2 regions of the Salmonella sp. HY31 genome follow, and region 1 is predicted to be linked to the other one. Evidence: predicted binding sites of a transcription regulator. Region 1 holds the regulator's gene; the other holds the start of a gene.
The links. Region 1 encodes sigma-54, which starts transcription at its own class of promoters, with help from an activator protein. Its sites were predicted from a motif close to GTTGGCACANNTTTCGCTNT; they were not measured.
Positions count from the first base shown of each region.

Region 1 (4,204 bases):
GCCGCCAGCATTCCGGCATTCGCCGTCACGGGCGATACCGAGCAGCCTATTCATATTGACTCGGATCAACAGTCGCTGGATATGCAAGGCAACGTCGTGACCTTTACGGGCAACGTGGTGATGACCCAGGGCACGATTAAGATCAACGCCGATAAAGTCGTTGTTACCCGCCCTGGCGGCGAGCAAGGGAAAGAGGTGATCGACGGTTACGGCAATCCGGCCACCTTCTACCAGATGCAGGACAACGGTAAACCGGTGAAAGGCCACGCTTCACATATGCATTACGAACTGGCAAAAGATTTTGTGGTGCTGACCGGCAACGCTTATCTGGAACAGCTTGACAGCAACATTACTGGCGACAAAATCACCTATTTGGTGAAAGAGCAGAAAATGCAGGCCTTCAGCGAGAAAGGCAAACGCGTCACCACCGTTCTGGTGCCGTCGCAGTTGCAAGACAAAAACAAAGGCCAGACTCCGGCGCAAAAGAAGAGTAACTAATTCGTTATGGCAACATTAACTGCAAAGAATCTGGCGAAGGCCTATAAAGGCCGTCGCGTAGTGGAAGATGTCAGTCTGACCGTTAACTCCGGGGAGATTGTCGGTCTGCTCGGTCCAAACGGCGCAGGTAAAACCACCACCTTTTATATGGTCGTCGGTATCGTGCCGCGTGACGCGGGCAATATCATCATTGATGATGAAGATATCAGTCTGCTGCCGCTGCACGCGCGCGCGCGCCGCGGTATCGGCTATTTGCCGCAGGAAGCCTCTATTTTCCGCCGTCTCAGCGTATTTGATAACCTGATGGCGGTACTGCAAATTCGTGACGATTTGACCGCAGAACAGCGAGAAGACCGCGCCAACGAGCTGATGGAAGAGTTTCATATTGAGCATCTGCGCGACAGCATGGGACAGGCGCTGTCCGGTGGTGAACGCCGTCGTGTAGAAATTGCCCGCGCGTTGGCCGCTAATCCCAAATTTATCCTGCTGGATGAACCCTTTGCCGGCGTTGACCCGATTTCCGTTATCGACATCAAACGCATTATCGAACATCTGCGCGATAGCGGGCTCGGGGTGCTGATCACCGACCATAATGTCCGTGAGACGCTGGCAGTCTGTGAACGCGCCTATATCGTAAGCCAGGGCCACCTTATCGCCCACGGTACGCCGACAGAAATCCTGCAAGACGAACACGTTAAGCGTGTATATCTTGGGGAAGACTTCAGACTCTGATAGGGTAGAGGGCTATGCTGCTCTAGCGGGAGAAAACGACTCTGAATATGAAGCAAGGTTTGCAACTCAGGCTTAGCCAACAACTGGCGATGACGCCTCAGCTACAACAGGCCATCCGTCTGTTGCAGTTGTCTACGCTGGAACTTCAGCAGGAACTCCAGCAAGCGCTGGAAAATAACCCGCTGCTTGAGCAAACCGATCTTCATGACGAAATCGACACTCAGCAACCTCAGGATGACGATCCTCTCGATACCGCAGATGCGCTCGAACAGAAAGAGATGCCGGAAGAGCTGCCGCTTGACGCCAGTTGGGATGAAATTTACACCGCCGGGACGCCATCCGGCCCCAGCGGCGATTATATCGATGATGAACTGCCCGTCTATCAGGGCGAAACGACGCAGTCGTTGCAGGATTATCTGATGTGGCAGGTTGAGCTAACGCCCTTCTCGGACACCGATCGCGCCATTGCGACATCCATTGTCGATGCGGTAGATGATACCGGTTATCTCACCGTATCCCTGGATGAAATTCGCGAAAGCATGGGCGATGAAGAGGTAGATCTTGATGAAGTCGAAGCCGTCCTGAAGCGTATTCAGCGTTTTGATCCGGTGGGCGTTGCGGCGAAAGATCTTCGCGACTGTCTGCTGATCCAGCTTTCACAATTCGACAAATCCACGCCGTGGCTGGAAGAGGCGCGGCTCATTATCTGCGATCACCTTGATCTGCTGGCCAACCACGATTTCCGCACGTTGATGCGCGTTACCCGACTGAAAGAAGAGGTACTGAAAGAGGCGGTAAACCTGATTCAGTCGCTCGATCCCAGACCCGGTCAGTCGATCCAGACCGGCGAGCCGGAGTACGTTATCCCGGATGTGCTGGTACGCAAGCATAACGGCCGCTGGACGGTGGAGCTTAATAGCGACAGTATTCCCCGTTTACAGATTAACCAGCACTATGCCGCCATGTGCAACAGCGCGCGCAACGATACCGACAGCCAGTTCATCCGCAGTAATTTACAGGATGCGAAGTGGCTGATAAAAAGCCTTGAAAGCCGCAACGACACGCTGCTGCGTGTCAGTCGCTGCATCGTCGAGCAACAGCAAGCCTTTTTTGAACAGGGCGAAGAATATATGAAACCGATGGTACTGGCGGATATCGCCCAGGCCGTCGAGATGCACGAATCCACCATATCCCGCGTGACCACGCAGAAGTATCTGCACAGCCCGCGCGGTATTTTTGAACTCAAATATTTCTTTTCCAGCCACGTCAATACCGAAGGCGGAGGCGAAGCCTCTTCCACCGCGATTCGCGCGCTGGTGAAGAAGTTAATTGCGGCGGAAAACCCCGCGAAACCGCTGAGCGACAGCAAGTTAACCTCTCTGCTGTCAGAACAGGGTATCATGGTGGCGCGCCGCACTGTTGCGAAGTACCGAGAGTCTTTATCCATTCCGCCGTCAAACCAACGCAAACAGCTGGTTTGACCCAACCGATAAGGAAGACACTATGCAGCTCAATATCACCGGACATAACGTCGAAATTACTGAAGCCCTGCGTGAATTTGTGACGACGAAATTCGCCAAACTTGAACAGTATTTTGAGCGGATTAATCAGGTATACGTGGTGTTGAAAGTGGAGAAGGTCACGCACATCTCGGATGCGACGCTACACGTTAACGGCGGCGAAATTCACGCCAGCGCGGAAGGCCAGGATATGTATGCCGCCATTGACGGCTTGATTGATAAACTGGCAAGGCAGTTAACCAGGCATAAAGATAAACTGAAACAACACTAATTGTCCGGGCAGTTAGCCAGTGCAGGACGGCCTGTTGTGTGACACAACGGGCCATTTGTACAGTTAGCGCTCCGAACCTGGCCATCAACCTGACAGGACAGGTTCTTAGGTGAAATTATGATAAATAACGATACGACTCTACAACTGAGCAGTGTACTTAACCAGGAGTGTACGCGTAGCGGCGTTCATTGTCAGAGTAAGAAACGCGCGCTGGAAATCATCAGCGAACTGGCGGCAAAACAGCTCAGTTTACCTCCTCAGGTCGTGTTTGAAGCCATTCTGACACGCGAAAAAATGGGCAGTACCGGTATTGGTAATGGTATCGCCATCCCGCACGGGAAACTGGAAGAAGATACCTTACGCGCCGTCGGCGTGTTCGTTCAGCTCGAAACGCCTATCGCGTTCGATGCCATCGATAACCAGCCGGTCGATCTCCTCTTCGCCCTGCTGGTGCCCGCCGATCAGACTAAAACGCATCTGCATACGCTGTCGCTGGTCGCGAAACGTCTGGCGGATAAAACGATCTGCCGCCGCCTGCGCGCGGCGCTGAATGATGAAGAGCTGTATCAAATCATTACTGACACCGAAGGTGAGCAGAATGAGGCATAACAACTCAATGGCATTTCTTTCTGTCGTTGTGAGGAGAAACGGTACATGGTACTGATGATCGTCAGCGGGCGTTCCGGATCAGGTAAATCTGTCGCTCTACGCGCGCTGGAAGATATGGGTTTTTACTGCGTGGATAACCTTCCCGTCGTGCTGTTGCCCGATCTGGCGCGAACACTGGCCGATCGCCAGATTTCCGCCGCCGTCAGCATTGATGTGCGCAATATGCCTGAATCACCTGAGATTTTTGAACAGGCGATGAATAATCTGCCTGACGCTTTCTCGCCGCAATTGCTGTTTCTTGACGCCGACCGCAATACCTTGATTCGCCGCTACAGCGACACGCGACGTCTGCATCCGCTTTCCAGCAAAAACCTTTCTTTAGAGAGTGCGATCGATAAAGAGAGCGACCTGCTGGAGCCATTACGTTCTCGTGCGGATCTAATCGTCGACACTTCGGAAATGTCCGTTCATGAGCTGGCGGAGATGCTGCGTACCCGGCTGTTGGGCAAACGCGAGCGCGAACTGACGATGGTATTTGAGTCCTTCGGCTTTAAACATGGTATCCCGATCGATG
Region 1 covers NZ_CP170479.1:4,442,116-4,446,319, forward strand. Annotated here, with positions in the region: gene lptA (lipopolysaccharide ABC transporter substrate-binding protein LptA) at 1-498, shown strand, start outside; gene lptB (LPS export ABC transporter ATP-binding protein) at 505-1,230, shown strand; gene rpoN (RNA polymerase factor sigma-54) at 1,278-2,711, shown strand; gene hpf (ribosome hibernation promoting factor) at 2,734-3,021, shown strand; gene ptsN (PTS IIA-like nitrogen regulatory protein PtsN) at 3,139-3,630, shown strand; gene rapZ (RNase adapter RapZ) at 3,676-4,204, shown strand, end outside.

Region 2 (4,204 bases), 600 kb from region 1:
CGACCGTATGACTGTGGTCGATGTGCGTAAGAAGAAGAGCAAAGTCGTGCCGTACAAAGAACTTGAGCGCTATAGCATTGAGCGTAAAAACTCGCCGCTGAAATAAGGAATCGCCATGTTTACCTTTATCAAAAAAGTTATCAAAACCGGCACGGCGACCTCGTCTTATCCGCTGGAGCCGATTGCGGTTGATAAAAACTTCCGCGGCAAGCCGGAACATAACCCGCAGCAGTGCATCGGCTGCGCCGCCTGCGTTAATGCCTGCCCGTCGAACGCGCTGACGGTAGAAACCGATCTTGCGACCAATGAGCTGGCCTGGCAGTTCAACCTTGGGCGTTGTATTTTCTGCGCCCGCTGCGAGGAAGTATGCCCGACGGCGGCGATTAAACTGTCACAGGAATATGAACTGGCGGTGTGGAAGAAAGAGGATTTTCTGCAACAGTCCCGCTTTGCACTGTGTCACTGCCGCGTTTGTCACCGTCCTTTTGCCGTGCAAAAAGAGATTGATTACGCCATTGCGCTGCTCAAACACAACGGCGACAGCCGCGCGGAACATTACCGCGAAAGCTTTGAGACTTGCCCGGACTGTAAGCGTCAGAAATGCCTGGTGCCGTCCGACCGTATTGAACTGACTCGCCATATGAAAGAGGTCAGCTAATGAGCAATTTATTAGGCCCGCGTGACGCCAACGGCATTCCGGTACCGATGACGGTGGATGAATCCATCGCCAGCATGAAGGCGTCTCTACTGAAAAATATTAAGCGTTCGGCATACGTTTACCGCGTGGACTGCGGTGGCTGTAACGGCTGTGAAATCGAAATCTTTGCGACGCTTTCGCCGTTGTTTGATGCCGAGCGTTTCGGCATCAAAGTGGTACCGTCGCCGCGCCATGCCGATATTCTGCTGTTTACCGGCGCGGTAACCCGCGCCATGCGCTCTCCGGCGCTGCGTGCCTGGCAGTCGGCGCCGGACCCGAAAATTTGTATCTCTTACGGCGCCTGCGGCAACAGCGGCGGCATTTTCCATGACCTGTACTGCGTCTGGGGCGGTACGGATAAAATCGTCCCGGTGGATGTGTATATTCCAGGCTGCCCGCCAACGCCTGCGGCGACGCTGTATGGCTTTGCGATGGCGCTTGGCCTGCTGGAGCAGAAAATCCACGCGCGCGCGCCAGGGGAACTGGACGACCAGGCGGCGGAAATTCTGCATCCGGATATGGTGCAGCCGCTGCGCGTGAAGGTAGATCGCGCGGCGCGTCGGCTGGCGGGTTATCGCTACGGTCGTCAGATCGCCGATGATTACCTGACACAGTTGGGACAAGGTGAGCAGCAGGTGGCGCGTTGGCTGGAAGCGGAAAACGATCCGCGTTTAACCGAAATTGTCACCCATCTCAATCATGTTGTTGAAGAGGCACGTATCCGATGAGCGAACAGGTGGTGTTCAGTCAACTGAGCCGTAAGTTTATTGATGAGAACGATGCGACGCCCGCCGAGGCGCAGCAGGTTGTCTATTACAGCCTGGCGATTGGCCACCACCTGGGGGTCATCGATTGCCTGGAGGCTGCGCTCACCTGCCCGTGGAACGACTATCTGGCGTGGATCGCCACCCTTGAAGAGGGAAGCGATGCCCGGCGTAAAATGGAAGGCGTGCCGAAGTATGGCGAGATCGTTATCGATTTTAACCATGTGTCGATGCTGGCGCGCGCGTTTGATAACGCGCGCGCCGCGCAGACCCCGCAGCAGCAAGAATGGAGTAAACTGATGCTCAGTATGCTGCATGACATTCATCAGGAAAGCGCCATCTACCTGATGGTGAGGAGGCTTCGTGACTGACGTTTTACTCTGTGTCGGCAATAGCATGATGGGCGACGACGGCGCAGGCCCGTTACTGGCTGAAATGTGCTCGGCGCAGCCGAAGGGTAATTGGGTGGTGATTGATGGCGGCAGCGCGCCGGAAAATGACATTGTGGCGATTCGCGAACTGCGTCCTGACCGCCTGTTGATTGTCGACGCCACCGACATGGGACTTAACCCGGGCGAGATCTGCATTATCGATCCGGATGATATCGCTGAAATGTTTATGATGACCACCCACAATATGCCGCTGAACTATCTGGTCGATCAGCTCAAAGAGGATGTCGGCGAGGTGATTTTTCTCGGTATCCAGCCGGATATCGTCGGGTTTTATTATCCGATGACCCAGCCGATTAAGGACGCGGTAAACACCATCTATCAGCGCCTGGAAGGGTGGCAGGGAAACGGCGGATTTGCGCGACTGGAAGCGCCGGAGGCGTAACTTTTTGATGCCGAATGAGGTATTCGGCATTTCTTTCATCCCCTGAACGGTTGTCATCCGTCATCGTCACTTGTGTCGATGACATGCTTTTTCCCTCCGGTTAAAATAAAATACCATTATATAACATATGGTTAAATGTTGGCACGATTTGTGTATACATCGGCACATCATCTGTTATTGCTGGAGAATTTGATGAACCGTTTCATCATTGCTGACGCGAGTAAGTGCATTGGTTGCCGTACCTGTGAAGTGGCCTGCGTCGTATCCCATCAGGATAATCAGGATTGCGCATCGCTGACCCCTGAAACCTTTTTACCTCGTATCCATGTCATCAAAGGCGTGAACGTCTCTACGGCAACGCTGTGTCGCCAGTGTGAAGATGCGCCGTGCGCCAACGTCTGCCCGAATGGCGCCATCAGCCGCGACAAAGGCTTTGTTCATGTGATGCAGGAACGCTGCATTGGTTGTAAAACCTGCGTGGTGGCATGTCCTTACGGCGCCATGGAAGTGGTGGTGCGCCCGGTGGTTCGCAATAGCGGCGCGGGGCTGAACGTGCGTGCCGAAAAAGCCGAAGCCAACAAGTGCGATCTGTGTCACCATCGTGAAGCCGGTCCAGCCTGTATGGACGCCTGTCCAACGCACGCCCTAATCTGTGTCGACCGTAATAAGCTTGAACAGCTTAGCGCGGAAAAACGCCGTCGTGCGGCGCTGGATTCAACGGCATCTCTGCTTTTCTGATTTCTGCGATTGCGCGTAGAATACGCCACAAAGCATTGCCGGATGGCGGCATCAATGCCTTATCCGGCCTACGGTTCGTGCGATTGTAGGCCTGATAAGCGCGGCACCATCAGGCATCCGGGTTCGATGATGGCGGGAAAATGAGATGGTGACAGACACGCCTTCCGGCGTACAGCTACGCATTCGGGGCAAAGTACAGGGCGTCGGTTTTCGTCCTTTTGTCTGGCAGCTAGCGCAGCAGTTGCGATTACACGGCGACGTGTGTAATGACGGCGACGGCGTCGTCGTTCGGCTGCTGGAGGAGCCGTCGCAATTTATTGCCGCGCTCTATCAGGATTGTCCGCCGCTGGCGCGCATTGACAGCGTTGAACACGCGTCGTTGATATGGGAGCGCACACCAACGGATTTCGCCATTCGTCAGAGCGCAGGCGGTTCGATGAACACGCAAATCGTGCCGGATGCGGCGACCTGCCCGGCATGTCTTGCCGAGATGAATACCCCTGGCGAGCGGCGCTACCGTTATCCCTTCATCAATTGCACCCACTGCGGACCACGCTTCACCATTATTTGCGCTATGCCCTATGACCGGCCATTTACGGTGATGGCGACGTTTCCCCTGTGTCCGGAATGCGACAGCGAATACCGCGATCCGTATGATCGCCGTTTCCATGCTCAGCCCGTCGCCTGTCCGGCCTGCGGGCCGCAGCTTGAGTGGCGGAGCCAACATGAACGAGCGGAAAAAGAGGCGGCATTACAGGCGGCGGTAGCAATACTTAAGGCTGGTGGTATCGTGGCGGTGAAGGGAATTGGCGGCTTTCATCTCGCTTGCAATGCGCGTAATGACGAGACGGTGGCGAAATTGCGGGCGCGCAAACGCCGCCCGGCTAAACCGTTGGCCGTTATGCTGCCGGACGCAGAGGCGTTGCCGGAGGCGGCGCGCCGTTTGCTCGCTACTCCCGCAGCCCCGATTGTGCTGGTGGATAAGCAATATGTGCCTTTGCTGTGTGAGGGCATCGCGCCGGGGCTTACTGAGGTGGGCGTGATGTTGCCAGCCAACCCATTGCAACATCTTTTGTTGCAGGAGCTCAATGACCCGCTGGTGATGACATCCGGCAACCTGAGCGGCAGACCACCCGCCATCACCAACGAACAGGCGCTGGACGATTTACAC
Region 2 covers NZ_CP170479.1:3,840,237-3,844,440, reverse strand. Annotated here, with positions in the region: gene hycE (formate hydrogenlyase subunit HycE) at 1-106, shown strand, start outside; gene hycF (formate hydrogenlyase subunit HycF) at 116-658, shown strand; gene hycG (formate hydrogenlyase subunit HycG) at 658-1,425, shown strand; gene ACE15A_RS18315 (formate hydrogenlyase maturation HycH family protein) at 1,422-1,832, shown strand; gene hycI (hydrogenase maturation peptidase HycI) at 1,825-2,295, shown strand; gene hydN (electron transport protein HydN) at 2,488-3,033, shown strand; gene hypF (carbamoyltransferase HypF) at 3,179-4,204, shown strand, end outside.
Region 2: the regulator sigma-54 is predicted to act here: its motif matches at 2,433-2,452, upstream of hydN (electron transport protein HydN).